4 regions of the Chitinophaga sp. NPDC101104 genome follow, and region 2 is predicted to be linked to each of the others. Evidence: riboswitches for the same ligand, from Rfam matches in the RefSeq annotation. Region 2 holds a riboswitch; each other region holds the start of a gene.

The links. A riboswitch is a leader RNA that binds a small molecule or an ion and turns the genes downstream of it on or off. The one in region 2 is predicted to bind cobalamin.
Region 1: another riboswitch for cobalamin. It lies ahead of ACQKLP_RS13945 (DUF5074 domain-containing protein); the one in region 2 lies ahead of ACQKLP_RS02625 (TonB-dependent receptor plug domain-containing protein).
Region 3: another riboswitch for cobalamin. It lies ahead of ACQKLP_RS07115 (ribonucleoside-diphosphate reductase small subunit); the one in region 2 lies ahead of ACQKLP_RS02625 (TonB-dependent receptor plug domain-containing protein).
Region 4: another riboswitch for cobalamin. It lies ahead of metE (5-methyltetrahydropteroyltriglutamate--homocysteine S-methyltransferase); the one in region 2 lies ahead of ACQKLP_RS02625 (TonB-dependent receptor plug domain-containing protein).

What each region holds. Positions count from the first base shown of each region.
Region 1 covers NZ_JBNNSF010000001.1:3,487,180-3,492,829, reverse strand. Annotated here, with positions in the region: gene ACQKLP_RS13950 (TonB-dependent receptor) at 1-1,392, opposite strand, end outside; gene ACQKLP_RS13945 (DUF5074 domain-containing protein) at 1,395-2,711, opposite strand; cobalamin riboswitch at 2,885-3,086, opposite strand; gene ACQKLP_RS13940 (lysophospholipase) at 3,167-4,003, shown strand; gene ACQKLP_RS13935 (acetyl-CoA hydrolase/transferase family protein) at 4,080-5,366, opposite strand; gene ACQKLP_RS13930 (NAD(P)-dependent alcohol dehydrogenase) at 5,515-5,650, opposite strand, start outside.
Region 2 covers NZ_JBNNSF010000001.1:598,826-604,475, forward strand. Annotated here, with positions in the region: gene ACQKLP_RS02610 (DUF5007 domain-containing protein) at 1-858, shown strand, start outside; gene ACQKLP_RS02615 (trans-sulfuration enzyme family protein) at 926-2,089, opposite strand; gene ACQKLP_RS02620 (APC family permease) at 2,107-3,432, opposite strand; cobalamin riboswitch at 3,480-3,685, shown strand; gene ACQKLP_RS02625 (TonB-dependent receptor plug domain-containing protein) at 3,791-5,650, shown strand, end outside.
Region 3 covers NZ_JBNNSF010000001.1:1,720,874-1,726,523, forward strand. Annotated here, with positions in the region: gene ACQKLP_RS07110 (ribonucleoside-diphosphate reductase subunit alpha) at 1-2,251, opposite strand, end outside; gene ACQKLP_RS07115 (ribonucleoside-diphosphate reductase small subunit) at 2,311-3,282, opposite strand; cobalamin riboswitch at 3,422-3,623, opposite strand; gene ACQKLP_RS07120 (hypothetical protein) at 3,679-4,077, shown strand; gene ACQKLP_RS07125 (RNA polymerase sigma-70 factor) at 4,104-4,664, shown strand; gene ACQKLP_RS07130 (FecR family protein) at 4,751-5,650, shown strand, end outside.
Region 4 covers NZ_JBNNSF010000004.1:60,089-65,738, forward strand. Annotated here, with positions in the region: gene metE (5-methyltetrahydropteroyltriglutamate--homocysteine S-methyltransferase) at 77-2,383, opposite strand; cobalamin riboswitch at 2,524-2,719, opposite strand; gene ACQKLP_RS24020 (response regulator transcription factor) at 3,022-3,387, shown strand; gene ACQKLP_RS24025 (hypothetical protein) at 3,558-3,776, shown strand; gene ACQKLP_RS24030 (Y-family DNA polymerase) at 3,820-5,082, shown strand; gene ACQKLP_RS24035 (hypothetical protein) at 5,135-5,620, shown strand; gene ACQKLP_RS24040 (SOS response-associated peptidase) at 5,625-5,650, shown strand, end outside.

The DNA of each region.
Region 1 (5,650 bases), 2.9 Mb from region 2:
ATGCGTGTACTCGGGATCGAGGCGCGAATTGCCGATGTCGGTATAGTAGAGGTCGTTGAAAGTCGGCATGCGGAAAATATGCTTATAGAACCCCCTCACCCTGAAATCCTCCTTCCCGAACGGCTGCCACGCCATCACGACCGAGGGTGTAAATTCCCTTTTCGGCCCCGACGCGGCATTCTTTTTCACGCTTTCGTTCATGATCGTTGCCAGCATCGCCGCCTGTGCACTGAACCGCGGTAAGGTGACGGACGTGCTCAGCGCCCCCAGTACCGTGTGCCGCCGCGGATACGAGAAGTTTTTCAGCGAAGCGTTCAGAAGGTTGAACTGGTAGTCGGTCGACAAGCCGGCCGTCCACCAGTTTTTGATGGTAAACTGCTGCGCGAGGGAAACGTAGGCTTCCTGTTGGCGGTACCGGTTGTCGATGCGCAACAGTTGCGTATCCGGCGCCAGGTACCGCGTAAAATCCTTTGCGTATTTCGCATTGAGGAGCAGGCTGTAGCGCCGGGAAAGGTCTTTGCGCAATTGCCCCTGCCAGAAAAAGTTGCGGTCCCACTGCCGGTCGATATGCCCGAACACCCCGTTCACCACGAACCCTGGCAATCCGCGTTCGGAACCATAATAATAGAGCCGCGTATGCCATTCGCCGGAAGGCATGCGCCCGTGCAGCGAGGCTTCCAGGCGCAGGGCGTCTACATCGCCGTTCCTGCGCATGGCCGTGGTATCGTAGCCGTTCTCTTTCCGGTACCGGAATTTGTATTGACCGCCGGCATGTACCCATTCCGAGCTCAGCGAAAGCGTTGCACGGTCCGATAATTTCCGATGGTACAGCAAAGATGGATCGAACAGGCCGAACGATCCTCCCTTTATCGTTCCTTTCAAGTGGAAACGCTCACCCGGCTTGAATTCCGGGCGGAGCGGCGTGAGATAAATGGCGGCGGAGGCGCTGTAGTCTTTCGCGGGTTGGAACGTATTGCTTTTTTGCCCGTTATAGAGCGAAACGGCCTGCATGTTCTCCATGGAAAATTTGCCCAGGTCGATCTGGCCGTTCTGCGCATTCCCCAGTTGGATGCCGTCGTAAAACACGGCGGTGTGATTGGTGCCCATCCCGCGGACGTCCACCGTTTTCAAACCGCCCACGCCTCCGTAATCCTTGATCTGCAATCCCGAAAAAAAGCGGATGGCATCGGCGACCGATTGCGCGCCGAGTTTTTGCAAAGCCGCGCCCTGCAGCGTCTGGCCCGGTGAAATCTCGCGGACGGGCCGCGGCGCGGTGATGTGGACTTCCCTTAACTCGCGGACCTTCGCTGAATCCATGCCCTGCTGCGCGGTAGCACTGCCTGCAAGCAGCAGGCAGGCTCCGGTACAGCGGATTTTCCAGTAGGATTTCATGGCTATGGTTGAATAACGGTCATGGCAGGGAAGTACCATCCGTCGTATCGGATCGTTTTCTTCAAGGCGCCGGTTTGGGCGTTGTAGAACAGCACGCGGTTCTCGCTCCCGGTATACGGTCCGTTGATCGTCGTGATCACGAGCTCATCGGTATGATGGTCGTAATTCACGCCGGAGCCGTAGAAATATTGACCGGCGGGCAGGGTGATGAAAGGCGTGGCCAGCGAAGCGGCGTTGCCCACCACATATCGGTACAATTTAGTGCCGTATTGCCAGTTGGCGGCGGGCTGGATGATGAAAATGTGGTCGTTGACGGTGGATGCCGCCATTTGTACGCTTCTCCACGCGCCGAAAGGGTTCACCGAAGCGAACGGCATTTTCACGGAATCTTTTACGAAAGTGGTGGGGTGAACGGACATGAGGAGGGAATCCTTCGCGCCGTAAATCCTCCCGTACTTTCCCGTCACAAAACCGACCGTAGCCTTGAAAGGCTTGCCTGCCACGACATACGTGGTGGCGTTGAGGACGATCATGCCGTCGTTATTGCTATGTGCGAACACGTAGTTCCCGGATTTTACCATGTTGCCGATGGCGCCCGATACGCCGGCGATCTTGCTGCCGATGGCGAGCGACGTGAGGTTGATGGGATAAATGCCGTCGTCTGCCCCGATGAGGCCACGCGTAGCGTCGAGCCCTACGAATGACATCGCTTTGCCGGAAACAGCGTTCTCCACGCGGCCGGTTTCCACGAGCGTGGAAGCGTCTGTCACCACCAGCGGGCCGCCGGCTTTCACGACCAGGTACAGTTTACCGTTATGGATGGCGCCGTATTGCAGGGTGTTCATCACGCCGCCGAGGCTTTTGCCAATGTTTGCGGCATGATATACCCAGGGCACGAGCGTATCCGCGCCGTATTTGTAAAACCATACGCTGCCGGATTGCGTGCCGAACCAGCCTTCGTTGAGGACGAGCACGCCGTTGGCGTATTGCCCGAGCACGGTGATGTTGTATACCGCGGAGTCTTTACCGTGGGGTGTGGAAGCGGCGAAAGTGATTTTATAGTCGCCATGCGCGCGGGGTTTGAAGGTGTAGGTGGCCTTATCGCCGATGGTTTCGCCGTTGAGGGACCAGCGGAAGGAAATCCCCGGGTCCTGCGTGAACTCGGGTTTCAGCTCGAGCTCCTGGCCAACGGCGATGGTTTGTTCCGGTTTGGCGATGTGGACGCTGGGGCCGGAGGGCCTTACATCGTCCGATTTGTTACAGGCGGCTACGGTAGCCATGAAGGCGAGGCCGAGCAGAATGCGTACATGTTGTTTCATATGTTGGTTTATTTGTTTTGAAACAACCATCCGGGAAGCACGCATCATACCCGCAAACAAGTTTGCAAGAGCACGACGCGGGACGATCCCAACGCGCATGGAGGGTTATACGAATAAGAATATAAATACCTGGTAAAAGGCTTTACATCCCTGGCTTTTCACCCGAAAGCGTTGAATGGTAAATACATGAGGCAGGTCTTCTGGCTCTCCTGCTTTACCGGCGTGCCTTCCCTTCTTTTGGAAAGTGGCATGCAGTGATGCCGGTAAATGCGAATGCAGGATTACAGCTACGGGGATAGCTCCGGTTTTGCACCGGATTCCCTTTTAATGCGCGCCCCTGGTGAGGGGTCTGCAACCAAATGCGATGCAAACCTACGGTGTTGGTGGGAATAAAACAAATGATTCGTATCATCGGGGTGTCCAACAAATTTGACTATTGCCCGTTATTAGTGAGTATGCAACATGATTTCACCTGGGAATTCAAGGGCCGGCGGTTCCACGGCATTACCTGGCAGCGGGAGCATTACGATCGGGTTATGGTCGTGATCCACGGCATCGGCGAGCACGTGGAGCGCTACGCGCCGCTGGCGGAATTTTTCAATAAGGAAGGGTACCTGGTAACGGGGATCGATCATTACGGCCATGGCAAAAGCGACGGCAAGCGCGGCGATGCGCTGAAGCTGGAAGAAATTTTCGATTACCTCGAAGCGTTCCTGCAATTTACGTGGGACGCGCACCCCGCGCCCATGGTACTTTACGGGCATTCCATGGGCGGTGGGCTCTTGACGGGCCTGCTTCTCCACCGTCAGCCCGATGTGCAGGCCGCCGTCATATCCGCTCCCGCGCTCCTCCTTCCGCAAAAGCCCAACGCATTCCTGCGGGGTATTTTGAAAACAGGCGCATCCCTCCTGCCCCATTTACGCGTCAAAACCCCGCTCGATATCCAAAAGATCTCGCACGATGCGAACGAAGTGGCGAAGTTTGAAAACGATCCGCTGCGCCACCCTTTCGCCAGTTTGCGCCTCATGCATATTATAGTGAGCAATGGAAGGTGGTGCCTCCGTCACGCCGATCGCCTTCAGATTCCTTCACTGCTCATGCACGGCAATGCCGATAGCTTCACGAGCGTAGACGGCTCTCGCCGGTTCGCGGAGATGGCCCCGAAAAAACTTATCACTTACAAAGAATGGGACGGCCTCTACCACGAAATGCACAACGAGCCCCAGCGCCCGGAAATCTTCCAGTTCATGGCAGGCTGGCTCAGCGCCGTGCAGTTACGTCCGTTGGATTAACATGCCGTTCCCGCAAATAAAAAAGGTGAAAACGGCCCGTTTTCACCTTCTGGTGTTATACCGAAAAATGATTGTTTCAACCCTTCCCCTTCAGGAACCGGTCGAAGTACGCACGGTCCAGCGCCTCCCGGTGGTCCGGGTGCGCGAGGCCGATGAGCGCCCTGGCGCGTTGTTTCAGGTTCTTCCCGAAAAGGTCTGCCGATCCGTATTCCGTCACCACCCAATGCATGTGCCCGCGGGTCGTTACCACGCCCGCTCCTTCCTTGAGGAACGGCGTAATGCGGGAAATCCCCTTGTTGGTGACAGACGGCAGCGCGATGATGGGCTTGCCGCCTTCCGACAGCGATGCGCCGCGGATGAAATCCATTTGCCCACCAATCCCCGAATACTGGTAAGTGCCGATGGAATCCGCGCACACCTGCCCCGTAATATCGATTTCGATGGCGCTGTTCACCGCTGCCACCTTGGGGTTCCGGCGGATGATCGAGGTATCGTTCACATAACTGATGTCCATGACGCGGATGGAGGGATTGTCGTGCACGAATTTGTACAGCTTTTCCGTACCCGTCATGAACGCTGTCACGGTTTTCCCGGTATTGATCTTTTTCCGCGCGTTATTGATGACGCCGCTTTCGATCAGCGGGATCACGCCGTCAGACATCATTTCCGTATGCAAACCCAGGTCTTTGTGGCCCGCCAGGTTGCGCAGCACCATATCGGGAATGGTACCGATGCCTAATTGCAGGGTGGCGCCGTCTTCGATGAGCGCCGCCACATGTTTCCCGATCGCTTCCACCGCAGGTGTAGCCCCGGATGAATAGTCGACCACCGGCAGCGGGGCTTCGTGCCACACCAGCGCGTGGATCCGGCTGATATGGATGAACCCGTCGCCATGCGTGCGCGGCATATTCGGGTTTACCTGCGCCACTACGTATTTTGCCGTATCCACCGCCGCACGGGCAATGTCTACCGAAGTACCGAGGCTTACATACCCGTGCGCATCCGGCGGGGAAACCTGTATGAAGGCCGCATCCAGCGGGAGAATGTTGCGATAGAAAAGTTGGGGGATTTCGCTGAGGAAGATCGGCACGTAATCGCCCGATTCGCTGTTGGACACGGCGCGTGTAGCCGCCGATACGAAAAGGGAATTGAAGTAGAAAGCCTTCCTGCATGCCGGGGCGTCGAAATTGACGTTGCCGAGCGTGGTGATGCTGACCAGTTCCACATTTTTCAGTGCTTCCGCACGGTTTTGCAAGGCCTGTACGAGCAGTTCCGGGGTGGCGGCGCTGCCATGCACGAATACGCGTTGTCCGGATTGAATATGGGCCACGGCCGTGGCGGCGTCTATGTATCGTAATTCCATGAATGGGTTGCGGTTTTGAACAAAATTACCGGAGGAAGGCCCCCGGCGCAATGATCCCCATCGCCGGATACCGTTCCGGGATCATGGGTCGACCTGACAAAAAACAGCCCGGTCCGCCGAAAGCGCCACCGGGCTGCATATTGCCATCTTACAATGTAGCCATATCGATCACGAAACGGTACCGCACATCGCCTTTCAGCATCCGCTCGTACGCTTCGTTGACATAATTCATGTTGATGACTTCCACGTCTGACACGATGTTATGTTCCGCGCAGAAATCCAGC
Region 2 (5,650 bases):
CGCGTATTGCGCGGCACCAACTGGAACTCCGATCCGAAAGCATTCGAGCTGGACGGCTCCAACTATCCGATATCCGTAAAGCTGACGGAGATCCGCGACCTGGCTACCGGGAAGGCGACCGATGTGTTCAGCAAAAAGAACAAGGTGTATGTCTGGACGGCCCTTTTCGATCCTGCGAACGATACAACGGTGGCGATGCTGAACAAGAAACGCGAGTTGCTGGAAATCCCGGCGCTCCAGCTCATGGAAAAATCCGGGCAGCTGATGTTCAACGAAGGGACCGGTAATATTCCCGCGGGCAACTATGCCTTTGATGTGTCTGTCACCAACCAGAGCGGCACCAAAACGTTTAAAGGCATCTCCGTGATCCAGCTGCTCGACCAGGCTTACCGGCAGGAAGGCGCCCCCGGTTGCGCATACTTCATCGACGGCACCACTACCAGCGGCGACATGGGCTCTCCCTCGATGACCGTTAAAAAGATTTCCGACGAAGGTTACCAGGTGCGGATCAAGATCACCGACAAGAACGGTAACGCATTCAATCCCAAAGCCGGCGAACTGATCAAGCGTGGCGACCGCCCGCTGTTCGAATCCTACGCGAAGTTCCATCCCGTGGAATACACCGATACTACGATGGTCTGCAATTACGAAGTAACGCCGTTCCCCCTGAAGGAATACCCCGGCTACGGCTACCTCATGTATTACCGTATCCCCAGCCAGTTCGTAAAGCTGGACCCCGGTGTGGCGCCGACCGACGAGCAGAAATACAACGTAAACCCGCGGTGGACGTTCCGCATTCTCGTGAAAGGCACGTTTGAAGTAACGTTCAAGCTGCCAAAGTGTACGCGTAAAGCATAAGCCGATCTGTCGATATAAAAAGGCCCGGAACATTCCGGGCCTTTTTCGTTAAAAGCGGTCTTATATGTCAGTTGATGGCGCCGAGCGCCTGGGCGAGATCGCTGATGAGGACGCCCGGCTCTTCCAGTCCGATGTACAACCTTACCATCCGGTGTTTCGGTATGGCGGGGTCGAATTCGTTTTCCGCCAGGGAAGCGCAGGCCGGGAACGCCAGCGACTCGTGGCCGCCCCAGGAAACCGCCATGAGGAAGCGTTGCAGCCCGTTACAGAACGCCTCCACCTGCTCCCGCCTTTCCACTTTCAGCTGGATGGTGATGAGCCCGGCGGCGCCGTGCATCTGCTTTTTCGCCAGGTCATATTGCGGGAAGCCGGGGTCCATCGGGAAAATAACCCTTTCAATTTCAGGCTGTTCCTTCAGCCATTCGCAGATCGTTTTCGTGCTCGCCGCGCTGCGCTCCAGCCGGATTTCCAGCGTGCGGAGCCCCCGCAGCAGCAGCCACGCGTTGAACGGCGCGATACCGCTGCCGATATTGAGCAGTTCCGACATGAATATCTTCCGGATCATTTCCTCCCGCCCCGTGAGCACCCCGGCCATGGTATCGCTATGCCCGCTGATGAACTTCGTGGCCGATTGCAGGCACAGATCGATGCCCAGTTCGTGCGGCCGCTGGAAAATGGGCGTGCAGTAACTGTTGTCGATCATGGTCACGATCCCCTTTTCCTTCGCCATCGCGGCAACGGCGGCAATATCCTGCAGCTCGAAAGTGAAGGAATTGGGGGATTCGAGATAGATGAGGCGGGTATTGGGCTGGAGGGCGTTGCGGAAATTGGCGGTATCCGTTCCGTCCACGAACGTGGTCGTAACCCCGAACCTGGGCAGGATGCTCGTGAACAGCTGGCCGGCCCAGTTGTAGGGATCGCGGACAGACACGATATGATCGCCCTGCTGAACCTGCGACAGCACCGCCGCGAAAATGGCCGCCGCACCGCTGCCGAAGATCAGCGCGTCTTCCGCGCCATCCAGCGCCGCCAGCTTCTTCCGCAGAATATCGATGGTAGGGTTGTTGCCCCTCGTGTACAGGAATCCTTTGTATTCATCCCGCAACAAATCCCGCATCTCACCCACCGATTTGAACGCAAAGTTGCTGCTTTGCATGATGGGTGGTGCAATGGCATTGAAATACTGCTCCCGGTCTTCACCCAGTTGGTTTATTATAAATGAAAGGTCCATATGTCAAACTGATAGCGCTAACTACGCCGCCGTACGGCATAGCGCATGAAAAAATAAATGGGTAGCCCCGCTACAAACCAAAACATCCCTCCGAGCGCCTGGTTTAGATCTTTTATAAAAATATTGACGGTGACGAATAAATACACGGTGATGAAAATGGCGGGAACGACGGGGTAGAACTTCATTTTGTAGATGCCCGTTCCGTCGAGGTGCGCCGTTTTCTTCCGGAGCACAAATATCGTGGCTGCGGCTGAAGCAAGGCCAATTGAGTCAAAAAGCATGACATATTGGATAATATTGTCGAAGTTGCTGAGGAAATACAGCATGCCGACGATGAGCAGCGCGAAGGTGGTGAGCGCCACTTCCTGCACCTGGGTTTTGGCATTGACCCGCCTGAAAACGCCCGGCAGCACGCCATCTTCGGCCATGGCGTAATACATCCGGGGGTTCGACATGAGGTTGACGTTGGCGTATCCCAGTACCGACAAGAACAGCAGTACCGAAGTTACCTTGAAGCCATATTCCCCGAAAAATGCTTCGGCCATCCGGGCGGCGAGGGCTTCGGTGGTTTTCAGCTGCTCGAACCCGATCACTTTCACATAGGCGTAATTGACCGTGAGGTACAACAGCAAAATGATCCCGATCCCCAGCAGGATGGAGCGCGGCATGTTTTTCGACGGCTCGCGGACGTCTGACCCGAAGTTGATCGTTTGCTGGTAACCGCCATAGGTGAAGAAAACCGGCACGAGCGCGGCCCCGAAAATGTAAGCCCAGCTGTGTTCCGCCACCGGAACGCCTGCTATGGCCGGTGGCGCCACATGGCTGCTGAAGGCCGCCAGGCAGAGCAGCAGCACGAGGGTCATTTTAAAAACCGTCAGCACGTTCTGCCAGCTGGCGCTCATACGGATGCCGAGCATATTAATGATGTATAGCACGAGCACGGCCGTGATGGCGATGGTTTTGCGCCCGCCTTCGTGCTGCATCGGTCCGGGGAGGATGACGGGGCCGATGTATTCCGCTCCCACGATGCAAACCGCCGCGATGGAAGCGGCGTTTGAAATGACGAGGGTCCAGTTGATCATGAAAGAATATGCGGGATGGAAACCGACCGAAAGTACTTTATAAAACCCGCCTGCCACGGGGAACCGGGAGCCGATCTCGGCATAGGTGAGGGCGCCGCAGAGCGTAACGAGCCCTCCCAGCACCCAAACCATATAGAATAATTGCGGCGTGCCCGTTTCGCGGGCCACGCTGACCGGCGTGCGGAATATTCCCATCCCGATGACCAGTCCGACTACGATCATGGTAAGGTCGAACGGCCCGAGTTTCGGTTTGATGCTCATGATATACAAGATAACCGATTAACGCTGTATTTACCAAAATATGCGTAGGTTTGCGGCCGGTACACGGTTGCCAGGTCCCTTTCCGGGGCCGGCATTAATAGGGAATCCGGTGAAAATCCGGAGCTATCCCCGTAGCTGTAAGCCCGCATTTAACGTTTTCCAGGACCCCAGCCACTGTTCCGGCACATCGGAACGGGAAGGCCTCCCGGGAAGCGGGCGAAGCCAGAAGACCTGCCGCATACCATTTTTAATCCGCGCTTTCGGGTGAAAAGCGGAGGGCATATGCGGCATTGCTGCCATCATACGTACTTTTCAATTCTCCCCGGCGCCACTGATTTTTTTACAATCTATGGCCTACATGAAAAAAACACACCTGGTCCTGACCGCCGGCATCCTCGCCGCCGGGCACACCGCGCAGTCGCAAGACTCCACACAGGTTTCCCAACTCAACACGGTTGTGGTAACCGCCACCAAGTTCAACAAGAAACAATCCGAAACCGGTAAAGTGCTCACCGTCATCGGGCCCCAGACCATCGGTCACAACACGGGCCGCACCGTGGCAGACGTGCTCAATGAGCAGGCCGGCATCGTGATCGGCGGGGCTTTCTCCAACCCCGGCAAAAACCGCGAAGTCTATTTCCGCGGCGCTACCTCCCAGTACACCACCATCCTCATGGACGGCATCCCCGTAGCGGACGCTACCGGGCTTACTGGGAACGCCATCGACCTGCGCTTCCTGCCCATCGACCAGGTAGAACGTATCGAGATCCTCAGGGGAACGTCTACCACCCTGTACGGCTCGGATGCCATCGCCGGCGTGATCAACATCATCACCAAAAAAGGCGGCACCAAGCCCGTTAATGTTTACGGCGACCTGGTATACGGCTCCAACCGCAGCCTCAAAGGCTCCGCAGGCCTCCGCGGCAAGCAGGACAATGTAGACTACAACATCAGCTTCACCCACTTCACGACCGACGGTATTTCCGAAGCGGCAGATACGACCGGCACAGGCGATTTCGACCGCGACGGGTACACATCCAACGGCCTCAATGCCACCGTAGGTATCCAGGCCACCGAAAACCTCCGCCTGCAGCCATTCCTGTTCTTCAGCGATTATAAAAGCAGTTTCGACGGCGGCCCGTTCGTGGACAGCAAGCTCAACAAGAACAAATCCAACGCGCTGCATTCCGGCGTCCGTGCGCAATATGACCTTTCGAAAGGCGCCATCTTCGGGAATTTCGCGTACCAGAAAGTGACCCGCGACGACGAAACTGATTGGGGCAAGACCTTTACGGACGGCCGCGCCTATTATGGCGACCTGTACGGTCATTACGACATTACCAGCTGGTTCCAGGTGATGGCCGGCGCGGAATACCGGAAGTCCGAGCTCACCGATACCGCCAACTTCAAAGACGTGAAATACCGTACCCGGGAGCAGCATTCCACCAGTCCGTACGTAGCCCTGTTCCTCAAGGACCTGCATGGCTTCAACATGGAGCTCGGCGGGCGGTACACCCTTCACAGCCAGTTCGGCAACCAGTTCACCTACACCATCAATCCCAGCTACGTGTTTTCGGACAAGTTCAAAGTGTTCGCCAGCGTGGCTTCCGGGTTTAAAGCGCCAACGCTTACTTCACTGTACAGCATTTACGGCAACAAAGACCTGAAAGCGGAAGATGCCGTGAGCTATGAAGCCGGTGCGCAGACGTTCCTGTTCAATAACAAGCTGGACCTTCGCGTGGTAGGCTTCCGCAGGAACATCAAAAACCAGATCTCCTACATCAACTACAAATACATTAACTACAACCAGCAGAAAGATAAAGGCGTGGAAGTGGAAGTGATCGCCCATCCCATCGAAAAGCTCACCGTGAAAGGGTTTTACGCGTATGTAGACGGCGAAGTGACGACCGTTGGCGGCAGCGGGAAAGACACGACGTATTCCAACCTCATCCGCCGGCCCAACCATACCGGCCAGATCGAGATCGGTTTCCAGGCCACCAAAAAGCTGTTCGTCAGCACCACCGTAAAACATACAGGCACCCGTAACGACCTGTTCTACAAGTTCCCCCGGTCGGAAAACGTGGCGCTGGACCCTTACACCATGTGGAACGCTTATGCGGAATACAACCTGGGTAAAGCGCGCGTGTTCTTCAACGCAAATAATATCACCAATAACAAAAAATATTGGGAAATTTACGGCTACGCCACCCTCGGCTTC
Region 3 (5,650 bases), 1.1 Mb from region 2:
CCGTAAACTGAACGGCTTGCGCTGCAGCCTGCGTGCGGAGGTAGTACATGCCGGTTTTGAGGCCTTTCTTCCAGGCATAGAAGTGCATGGAAGTAAGCTTGGAAGCCGTCGGCTTGTCTACGAACAGGTTCAGCGATTGCGACTGGCAGATGAACGCACCGCGGTCGGCCGCCATATCGATGATCGTACGCTGTTTGATCTCCCAAACGGTTTTGTACAGTTCCTTGATGTTGGACGGGATCTCGGGGATGCCCTGGATGGAACCGTTCGCCGCGATGATCTTGTTCTTCATGTCGTTGTCCCACAGGCCGAGCTCTACGAGGTCTTTCAACAGGTGTTTGTTCACTACCACGAACTCTCCGCTCAATACGCGGCGGGTGTAGATGTTGGAAGTGTACGGCTCGAAGCACTCGTTGTTGCCGAGGATCTGCGAAGTAGATGCAGTAGGCATGGGCGCCAGCAGCAGGGAGTTGCGCACGCCGTGCTTTTTGATCTCGGCTTTCAGGCCGGTCCAGTCCCAACGGTCAGACGGCTGCACGTTCCACATATCGTATTGCAGGATGCCTTTGGAAATGGGCGATCCTTCGTAGGAAGCGTATTTGCCTTCGGTGATGGCGAGGTCTTTGGAAGCGGTCAGCGAAGCGAAATAGATCGTTTCGAAGATTTCCTTGTTCAGCTGTTGGGCCGGCTCGCTTTCGAAGGGATAGCGGAGGAGGAAGAACGTGTCTGCCAGGCCCTGCACGCCGAGGCCGATGGGGCGGTGGCGGAGGTTGGAGTTGCGGGCTTCTTCAACCGGGTAATAGTTCTGATCGATGATACGGTTCAGGTTGATGGTAGCCTGGTAAGTAACGTCGAAGAGTTTCTGATGGTCGAACTTGCCGTCGATCACGAACCGGGGCAGCGCCAGGGAGGCGAGGTTGCACACGGCTACTTCGTCTTCGGAAGTATATTCGATGATCTCGGTGCAGAGGTTGGAGGATTTGATGGTGCCGAGGTTCTGCTGGTTAGACTTGCGGTTGGCGGAGTCTTTATACAGCAGGTACGGCGTGCCGGTCTCGATCTGTGCGTCGAGGATGGCGAACCACAGGTCCTGCGCCTTCACGGTTTTGCGGGCGCGGTTTTCGGACTCGTATTTTTCGTACAGTTTCTCGAATTCTTCGCCCCAGCAATCGGCCAGTCCGGGTGCTTCGTGGGGGCAGAACAGGCTCCAGTCGCCATTTTCTTCCACACGTTTCATGAACAGGTCGGGCATCCAGAGGGCGTAGAAGAGGTCGCGGGCGCGCATTTCTTCCTTACCGTGGTTTTTGCGGAGGTCGAGGAACTCGAACACGTCTGCATGCCAGGGCTCCAGGTAAATGGCGAACGCGCCTTTGCGCTTGCCGCCGCCCTGGTCTACATAACGGGCCGTGTCGTTGAATACGCGCAGCATGGGGATGATGCCGTTGCTGGTACCGTTGGTGCCGCTGATGTAGGAGCCGGTAGCGCGGATGTTATGGATGCTGAGGCCGATGCCGCCTGCGCTCTGGGAGATCTTGGCGGTCTGCTTCAGGGTATCGTAAATGCCGTCGATGCTGTCGCCCTTCATGGTCAGCAGGAAGCAGGAGCTCATCTGGGGCTTCGGCGTACCGGCGTTGAACAGGGTAGGGGTAGCGTGTGTGAACCAGCGCTCGCTCATCAGGTTGTACGTTTTGATGGCGGAGTCGATGTCTTCTTTATGGATGCCGACAGCTACGCGCATGAACATGTGCTGCGGGCGCTCGGCGATCTTGCCGTCCACTTTCAGGAGGTAAGAGCGCTCCAGCGTCTTGAACCCGAAGTAATCGAACGCGAAATCGCGGTCGTAAATGATGGTGGAGTCGAGGATGTCGGCGTTCGCCTTGATGATCTCCCAAACATCGTCGCCCAGCAGACCGGCGTTTTTGCCGGTTTTGGGGTCAACGTATTCGTAGAGTTTCTTCATCGTTTTGGAGAACGACTTCAAAGTATTTTTATGCAGGTTGCTCACCGCGATGCGGGAAGCGAGCTGCGCATAGTCCGGATGCTTGGTCGTCAGGGAGGCGGCGGTCTCTGCGGCGAGGTTGTCCAGCTCGCTCGTGGTAACACCGTCGTACAGTCCCTGGATCACTTTCTTCGCTACATCTATTGAATCTACGTATTCCGGCGCCAGTCCGTAACACAGCTTCTCTACCCTTGCCGTGATCTTGTCGAACTTGACAGTTTCCTTTCTGCCGTCTCTTTTTATAACGAACATAGTGTGATGAATTTAGTGGGTGAAAAATGAATATGGCTGATTGAGGTTATACGAATGAACTAGAAATCTTCGTCGAGGCTGAAGGTTTGTGTTTCCTTGTTGCCCATTACGCCGGCTTTCTGGTAGTCGCCCACGCGTTTTTCGAAGAAGTTGGTTTTGCCCTGGAGCGAGATCATTTCCATGAAATCGAAGGGGTTGGTGGCGTTGTAGATCTTGCTTGCGCCCAGTGCCTGGAGCCAGCGGTCGGCTACGAACTCGATGTATTGTTTCATGAGGTCGGCGTTCATCCCGATGAGGGCTGCGGGCAGTGCTTCGGTGATGAATTCCTTCTCGATGGTAACGGCGTCGGCGATGATCTCGTGCACTTCTTTTTCGCTCAGCTTGCCTTCGAGCATGGAGTACAGCAGGCATGCGAATTCGCAGTGGAGGCCTTCGTCGCGGGAGATGAGCTCGTTGGAGAAGGTGAGGCCGGGCATGAGGCCGCGTTTTTTCAGCCAGAAGATGGAGCAGAAGGAGCCGGAGAAGAAGATGCCTTCTACCGCCGCGAACGCTACGAGGCGTTGGGCGAAGGTACCGTTCTCGATCCAGCGGAGGGCCCATTCGGCTTTTTTCTTCACGGCCGGTACGGTTTCGATGGCGTGGAAAAGACGGTCCTTTTCGGAGGGGTCTTTCACATATGTATCGATGAGGAGGGCGTAAGTTTCGGAGTGGATGTTTTCCATCATGATCTGGAACCCGTAGAAGCAGCGGGCCTCGGGGATCTGCACTTCGCTCATGAAGTTCACGGCCAGGTTCTCGTTCACGATCCCGTCGGATGCGGCGAAGAATGCCAGTACGTGGGAAATGAAGTGGCGCTCGCCGTCGTTCAGTTTGGCCCAGTCTGCCAGGTCGCCCGACAGGTCGATCTCTTCCGCGGTCCAGAAGCTGGCTTCATGGCGTTTGTATTGTTCCCAGATAGCGGGGTAGTTGATGGGCAGGAGTACGAACCTGTCCTTGTTTTCCTTCAGTAATATCTCGTTCTCGTTATTCATACAAGTTTTTTTATATGGTTAACCAGTTTTAGTTGCCAGTTTTGTGATTGAACGTGATCCGAAGGGCGACGAAGGTCCCTCATCCTCGTAAGGAAAGTAGCGGGGCCGTCAGCCAATACCTTGGATCGCGAAGGTTTTGACGTTGTCCGAAGTGCTGGCAGGTCTCCTGGCTATCCCTTGCCGGGGGCCTTCCCGCCCCGCTTTCGCGGAACAGTGGCATAATTTGTAGAAACCGGCATTGACAGGGGGTTACAGTAGCGCGTCTGCCCGTGATTTGCACACGGTTCCCTTTTAATTCCTCGCGTCGGACACGTCCGGAAGCCAGCACATCGTTGTCAAGAACTGCTGCAAATGTAATGATCAAACCCCCTGCACAAATTCATAAGTTACCCCCATATGTGGATAAAGAACTCAACAACTTTGGAGACGCCGCAGGGGCGGCGGATCGGGGCTTTTACACACGTAAATGCAGGTATTTGTTATGAGGAATTCTTACAATGTGTTGATTTTCTGGCACATATTAGCACAGTTAAAATGTATGTCGATCCGGGCACTGAAACCCAATTATTTGCACATTCATGGAAAAATGCATTTCTTTCCGGTGGATGGGAGGTATCGGAGCAGCGATCTCCATTTTTCAATATCCACACCCGAAAAACAGGGACCGTGAGGACTCCGGCTTATCCACGTTCCCGCATTGGAACGGAAGTGGAAAAACCGCAATCGCGGGAAAGGGTTAAAAAACAGGATTTCAATGTGAAGATCGTATCACGAGCGTGTCGCTTCCTCCCGTAACTTGCAGGTAACGTTAAATTCCGCGGATGGAGCAGTTGTTGGACCGAATTGCGAAAAACAGTGACCAGTTGGCTTTCGGCCAGCTCTTTTCCCATTACAGCGACCGGCTCGTTTATTTCGCCGCGGCGCTCGTCCGCTCCCGCGAAGAAGCCGAAGAAGTGGTGGCCGACGTGTTCGTGAAACTCTGGCAGAACCGCGCCCGCCTCCTGGAAATCCAATACTTCCAGACCTATCTCTACACCGCCGTCCGCAACACCGCCCTCAACCACAAATCCCGCTCGCTTTTCCCGCACGAAGAACTGGACGACCAGCACGCCGCCCTCATGCCCTGCGTAGTGTCTCCGGAAGAATCCCTCATCAGCCGCGAAAACCTCCGCCAGATAGAACAAGCGGTAAACGGGCTGCCCCTCCGCTGCCGGCTCATTTTCAAGCTCGTCAAGGAAGACGGGCTGTCGTACCGCGAAGTGGCCGAAGTGCTCGATATCTCCGTCAACACCGTTAACGCCCAGATCACCATCGCCCTCAAAAAACTCGGCTCCGCCATCGACCTGCGCAAGCCGTTCCGCATCCCCCTTCTCCGTAAATGACGGGTCGTCAAAATATTTTTTCAAGTCTTTTAACTGGACGGTCGAAAAACCGTGTCTAACTAATTAACCACCTGATTTTTTCCAGCATGGAACAAGAACAAAAGCTTTGGGAATTACTCGGCAAGGAATTGTCTGGCAGGCTCACCGAGAAAGAGCGGCCGGAGCTGGACATCCTGAAAAAGCAGTTCCCCGAAGCCGCCAGGCAATACGAAATATTAGGTTCGTTGCAGTTCAGGAGCGCAGAAACGCCTCCTGAAAGGAAAGAAGAACTGCTGGGCCGCATATTCGCCGCAGCCTCAGACCCGGCCGAAGCATTACCGGCCGAAATGCCCGGCCCGCCCCGCTGGCGGAAACTTTGGCTCGCCGCCGTTCCCCTCGCCGCCGCCCTCTGCGCCGGCGCCTGGTTCTGGATCGGGAACGGCAAGTCGGAAGATAAAGGCTGGAGCACCGTGCAAACGCGCAAAGGCAGCAAATCGAAGCTCACCCTGCCAGACGGCACCGAGGTGGTGCTCAACGCCGGCAGCTCCCTATCGTACGCAGAAGGCTTCCGCGACGGGGCACGCGAAGTGCGCCTCAACGGAGAAGGATATTTCAAAGTGGCGCAAAACGCCGAGCATCCATTCATTGTAACCACCAATTCAGTCGTAGTACGCGTACTGGGCACGGAATTCAACCTCCAGGCGTACGATTCCGAATCGAAAACGGAAACCACCCTCATTTCGGGTAAAGTAGAAGTGACCGTGAAAAAAGAAGGGAAAAGCTATCTCCTGGAACCCCGGCAGAAACTGGCCGTGGTCAGCAATCCGCCGCCGGCCAAAACGGGCCCCGCAGCCGTCCGGAACGAGCCCGCTCCGCCCAAAGTTGCGCTCCTCGCCGCTGATACCGACGACCGCGACAGCTCGCTCACCGCCGGCGCCTGGGTCGAAAACAGGCTCGTGTTCAACGACGAGCCCCTCGAAATCCTCGCGCGCCGCCTGGAACGATGG
Region 4 (5,650 bases), on a different contig from region 2:
TATGGCTGGAACGTGATCCGGTCTTATCAATGAAGCCGAAACAAGGCCGCGCTGTTTCCAGCGCGGCTCTTTTTTATCATCGTCCAATCGTTTCCTTCACGCCGGCCCTTACCGCTTTCGCAGCTTCGACCATATTGCGGAGCGCGGCTTCCGTTTCGGGCCACTTCCGGGTTTTCAGTCCACAATCCGGGTTCACCCAGATGTTGCGCGCCGGCAGATATTCGGCGGCTTTGCGGAGGAGGGATTCCATTTCGGCTACAGACGGCACCCGCGGCGAATGGATGTCGTACACTCCGGGCCCGATCTCGTTCGGGTATTTGAAATCCGCGAAAGCCTCCAGCAATTCCATTTGCGACCGCGACGTCTCGATCGTGATCACGTCTGCGTCCATCTCCGCGATATGGCGGATGATGTCGTTGAAATCGCTGTAGCACATGTGCGTATGGATCTGTGTCCCGTCCTGCACGCCCGATGCGGAAACGCGGAAGGCGCGCACGGCCCAGTCGAGATACCGTTCCCGGTCAGCCTTGCGGATCGGCAAGCCTTCCCGGATGGCGGGCTCGTCGATCTGAATGATGCCGATCCCCGCCCGCTCCAGCGCCACCACTTCGTCGCGGATTGCCAGGGCGATTTGTGCCGTGGTTTCGGAACGGGGCTGATCGTCGCGGACGAAAGACCATTGCAAAATAGTGACGGGCCCGGTCAGCATTCCTTTCATCGGCAGCGCCGTACACGATTGTGCGAACACCGACCAGCGAACGGTCATATCCTGTTCGCGGCTCACGTCCCCGAAAATAACCGGCGGCTTTACGCAGCGGCTGCCGTAGCTCTGTACCCAGCCGTGTTGCGTGAATGCGAACCCTTCGAGTTTTTCCCCGAAATATTCCACCATGTCGTTCCGCTCGAATTCGCCGTGCACGAGCACATCCAGCCCGATATCTTCCTGCAGCCGGACCGTTTCCCGCGTAGCGGATTCCAGCGAATCGTCGTATTGCGCCTGTGTAAGATCGCCTTTTCTGAATGCGGCCCTCAGCGCGCGGATATCCGCCGTTTGCGGGAAAGAACCGATCGTGGTGGTGGGGTACATCGGCAGCCGGAACCTGCGCTGCTGCAATGTTTGCCGGTGCACGAAACCGGAAGCCCGTTGCGCATCGCGCTCCGAAATGGCCGCCACGCGCGCTTTCACGGCGGGCTTGTGGATGCGGGTGGATGCCCCCCTCGCGGCGATGGCCGTTTCGTTGGCCGCCAGCAAGGATGTTTCGCCATGGAATATCCTGTCCAGCTCCGCCACTTCCTGCAGCTTCTGCCGGGCGAACGCCATCCAGGATTTCAGTTCTTCATCGAGCTGCGTTTCCAGCTCCAGGTCGGCCGGCGTGTGCAGCAGGGAGCACGACGGGGCTATCATCACCCGGTCTTCCCCCAACTGGCTGACCGCTTTTTGAATGAACGGCAGCGAACGGCGGTAATCGTTTTTCCAGATGTTCCTTCCATCGATCAGGCCCAGCGACAGCGACATTTTCGGCGGCAGCAGCGGCAGGAGTTGTTCCAGCTGCGCGGGGTCGCGCACCAGGTCGATATGCAGGCAGCACACGGGCAGGGAGGCGGCCAGTCCCGCATTGTCGCGGAGCCCTTCGAAATAGGTCGTCACCATGGTGCGGAGGCCTTTGCAATGTTTCGCTATCTCCGTGTAGGCGTAACAGTAAGCTTCCGCCGCGCCTTCGGGGAGGTCGGTGGCGAGGAAGGGCTCATCGAGCTGCACCCAGGCGGCACCGCGGTCGCGCAGGCGTTGGAGGGCTTCGATGTAAACGGGGAGCAGCCGGGGCAGCAGGCTGAGGCGGTGGAACCCGGGTTCTTTTTCCTTGCCGAGCAGCAGGTAGGAAACGGGGCCGATCAGCACGGGTTTCGGCGTAGCGGCAAGCTGGTGCTTCGCTGCGTCGAAGGCGTTGAAGACTTTGTTGGAGAAGAGCCGGAAAGACTGGTCTTTGCGGAATTCCGGCACGATGTAATGATAGTTCGTGTCGAACCACTTGGTCATTTCCATGGCGGTGAGATCGAGGCCATGTTCCTGGCATCCGCGTGCCATGGCGAATGCGAGATCGGTTTCGGTGTTCTGCGGCACGTCTGTGACCACGGGCGCGTACCGGTCGGGAATGGCGCCAACGAGGAGCGACATGTCGAGCACATGGTCGTAGTAACTGAAATCGTTGCAGGGGATGAGGTCCATCCCTGCGGCCTGTTGCAGGCGCCATTGTTCTTCCTGGAGACGTTGTGCGGCAACGGTCAGTTCCTGGCGGCCGATGCGGCCTTGCCAGTACGCTTCGCAAGCTTTTTTGAGCTGGCGTTGGGCTCCCATGCGCGGGTAGCCGAGGGTGTGTTTCAGCATAGCAAAAACGTTTTTAAGACATTAATGTGGATTAATGCTCCTTACGGTTTTCGTATGCTTTCAGGAAATGTGAGTAGGCATGGAACGGCGGGGCATACGTTGCCCATGACGGTCCCGACCATTGCTTCAAATCGCGAAAGCAAGATCTTTCATAGCGGGCAAGTATCCTGGCTTGTAACATTACCGCCGTTCTTCTCATCCTGTTCAGGTCAGGACAATGAACGCCTGGGGCGGTAACTCTGGCAGTTACTTACAGTTGCGCGACAGCCCGTGATTTGCACACGGTTCCTTTTTAAATCCGGCTTTCGCCGGCTACCACGCTATGGAAAATATGAATTGGGTAAAGAACTCGGGACCAAAGATAGGAATGTCCGCATTCAAAACCTATCCGCCGGGCTTGTTAATGCGCATTAACCAATAAAAACTTTGGCACAGTATATGCAAAGTTGGGTCTGACCGGCTTATACCTAGTAGATTGAATATTACCGGAAAGCCATATAAAAGATTCAGACGTATACCTGTATACTCGCCTCTATTTTTATTGAAACTTCCACTTTAGCAGCATGTACCTAACGTACCGCTTTATTTGCGGCAGGCCTTCGTATGCCTGTGCTGCAGTGGGCAACAGCGACTCGTATATGAAAAGGATATTGGTAATTGAAGACGATTTATTAATGATCCATGTAGTAGAGCTGATCATTAAGAAGGAAGGACACCATGCAGATCTGGCATACAACGGAAAAGAAGCGGCCATGTTATTGGGGACGTATGATTACGACCTGGTGATCGCCGATCTGAAGCTGCCTTTCCCCCATTTAGAAGAACTTTCAGCGCAATTGCGCGCCCAGCGCGGGCGGCGTAGTTTGCCTGTTATCATGATACTGCCCGCCTATTTCGTTATGGACAGTATTTCTTCCTGGTTCGGCATGGAAGCGGAAGAAATCATTATAAGGCCTTTCAGTCCACTCGAGTTGACCACAAAAATCCAGGCGCTAGTGAACTGACGCGCCTCTTCTTTCCTCACCCGGCCCTCCGGTCACGGCTCCCCCCAGCAGGTGACCGGCGCCGGTCAGGAAATCCCCCGCTCCATCTTCATACACCAATTCATTTGTATCATCAACCCCGTACCACCTGGCATAAGGTATTTATACCCGGAAAGGCGGATATTTGCCCCATGGATATTTTTACCATTTCGGTGGACGAGCGCCGCTTCGAAGTGAAGCCTTTCGTGAAAGGCTATGGCATGGCGTTTCATGTCGATACGGGCGACGGGCTGGTGATCTTCGAGCTGGACGAGGAAGACAGCCTCCGCGCCATCTCTCAGGGCCCTACCCCGCCGGATTCCGCACTGGTAGGCCGCATCGCCGATGCGATCGTGGCGCACTTCGGATGATTTGCCAATATTTTTAGCTATATTTGCTAATGAAATTAGCATCATGATCGCCCTGGTTGACTGCAATAATTTTTACGTGAGCTGCGAAAGGCTCTTCCACCCCGCCGTCCTTCACCGCCCCGTGGTGGTGCTCAGCAATAACGATGGCTGCGTGATCTCCCGCTCCGAAGAAGCGAAAGCCCTCGGCATCCGCATGGGAGCGCCGGCCTTCTTCATGGAAGACCTGCTGGAGCGGAACCAGGTCGCGGTCTTTTCCTCGAATTACACCTTATACGGCAGCCTGTCGCAGCGCGTGATGCAGGTGCTCGCCGGCTTCGTGCCGGAAATGGAGGTCTACAGTATCGACGAAGCCTTCCTCGATATCACGGGCCATGCGTCCCCCGCTACGCTGGCAGCGGCCATCCGCACAGGCGTGCTGCACAACGTCGGAATGCCCGTTTCCGTAGGCGTGGCGCCCACCAAAACCCTCGCCAAGATGGCCAACCGCGCCGTCAAAAAATCCAGGCTGCCCGAAGGCTTCCTCGTGCTCGACTACCCCGGAAAAACCACGGCCGTACTCGCCGCCACGCAAGTGGAAGACATCTGGGGCATCGGGTCGCAATACGCCGCCATGCTTCACCAGAAAGGGGTCCACACGGCGCTCGACCTATCCCGCGTGCCCGATGATTTCGCGCGGCGGGAACTGACCGTTCAGGGTCTGCGGCTGGTGCATGAGCTGCGCGGCATTCCGAGCATCGGGATGGAGGAATCGGCGCCGGCGAAAAAAGCGGTGTGCGTGGCGCGCTCGTTCGGGCAGTTGCTCACCGAAAAGGACGATATCCGCGAAGCCCTCGCCAATTACGCCGCCGTGGCCGCGCAGAAGCTGCGGGCACAGGGCTCGCGGGCCTCCATCATCCAGGTGTTCGTACAAACGAATAATTTCCGCGGACAGGATGCGCAATATCACCGCTCCGTGAACGTCCGGCTGCCCGTGCCCGCCAGCAGCACGCGGGAACTCATCCGCCAGGCGCTCCTGGCGCTCGACCGCATCTTCAAACCAGGGTACAATTACAAGAAAACCGGTATCGTAGCGATGGACCTGGTGCCGGATTCGCAGGTGCAGGAAAACCTCTTCGAATCCACCGACCACGAAAAGGAACGCAAGCTCATGCAGGCGCTCGACGGAATCACGCGGCACTTTGCCGGCAAACCCGTGCTGCGCTTCGCGGTGCAGGGCGGCGACAAGAAATGGGCGCTGCGGCAGGAACGGCTTTCGCCGTGCTACACCACGCGCCTGGAAGAAATCATCAAAGCGAAAGCGGAATAAATGACGGCATACGACCGATGATGAAAGCAATCACCCAACATAGCGCCACCTGATGCACAACCCGCTCGCCATATTACGGCCCGCCGTGCTGGAAGGGCTCCTGGCAGCGGGGCACCGCTGGTTCGTCCGGCAGCAATATCCCCGCGGCATGCACCCTTCGCTGAAGGCGGCATTCCTCATGTCGGCATACCGGAATATCGGGGAAGCGCGCGCGCACCTGGAAGCCATCGCCGCCGATCCGCAGCGGCGCGTCTACGACGGGAACGATGCGGCCGACCGGGAGCGCCTATTCACCGCAGCCGCACAACCCGACGGATATGCCATCTACGTGAGCCTGCTCGCCAAACGGAAATGGAGCCCCGATCCCGCAACGGGAGCGGCGATCAAACAGTACGTCCGCGCACATACCAACTGGAAGCCCGACCGCAAGGAAGACCTCCACGTGTCGCTGTTCATCCAGTTTGGCGAACTTTTCCTTAATTTGAAAACGAAACAGGAAGAAATCAAAATACCCTTTTCCGACATCGAAAAAAGCTGATCCCATGTGTTACGACCTTTCCTTCTCCGC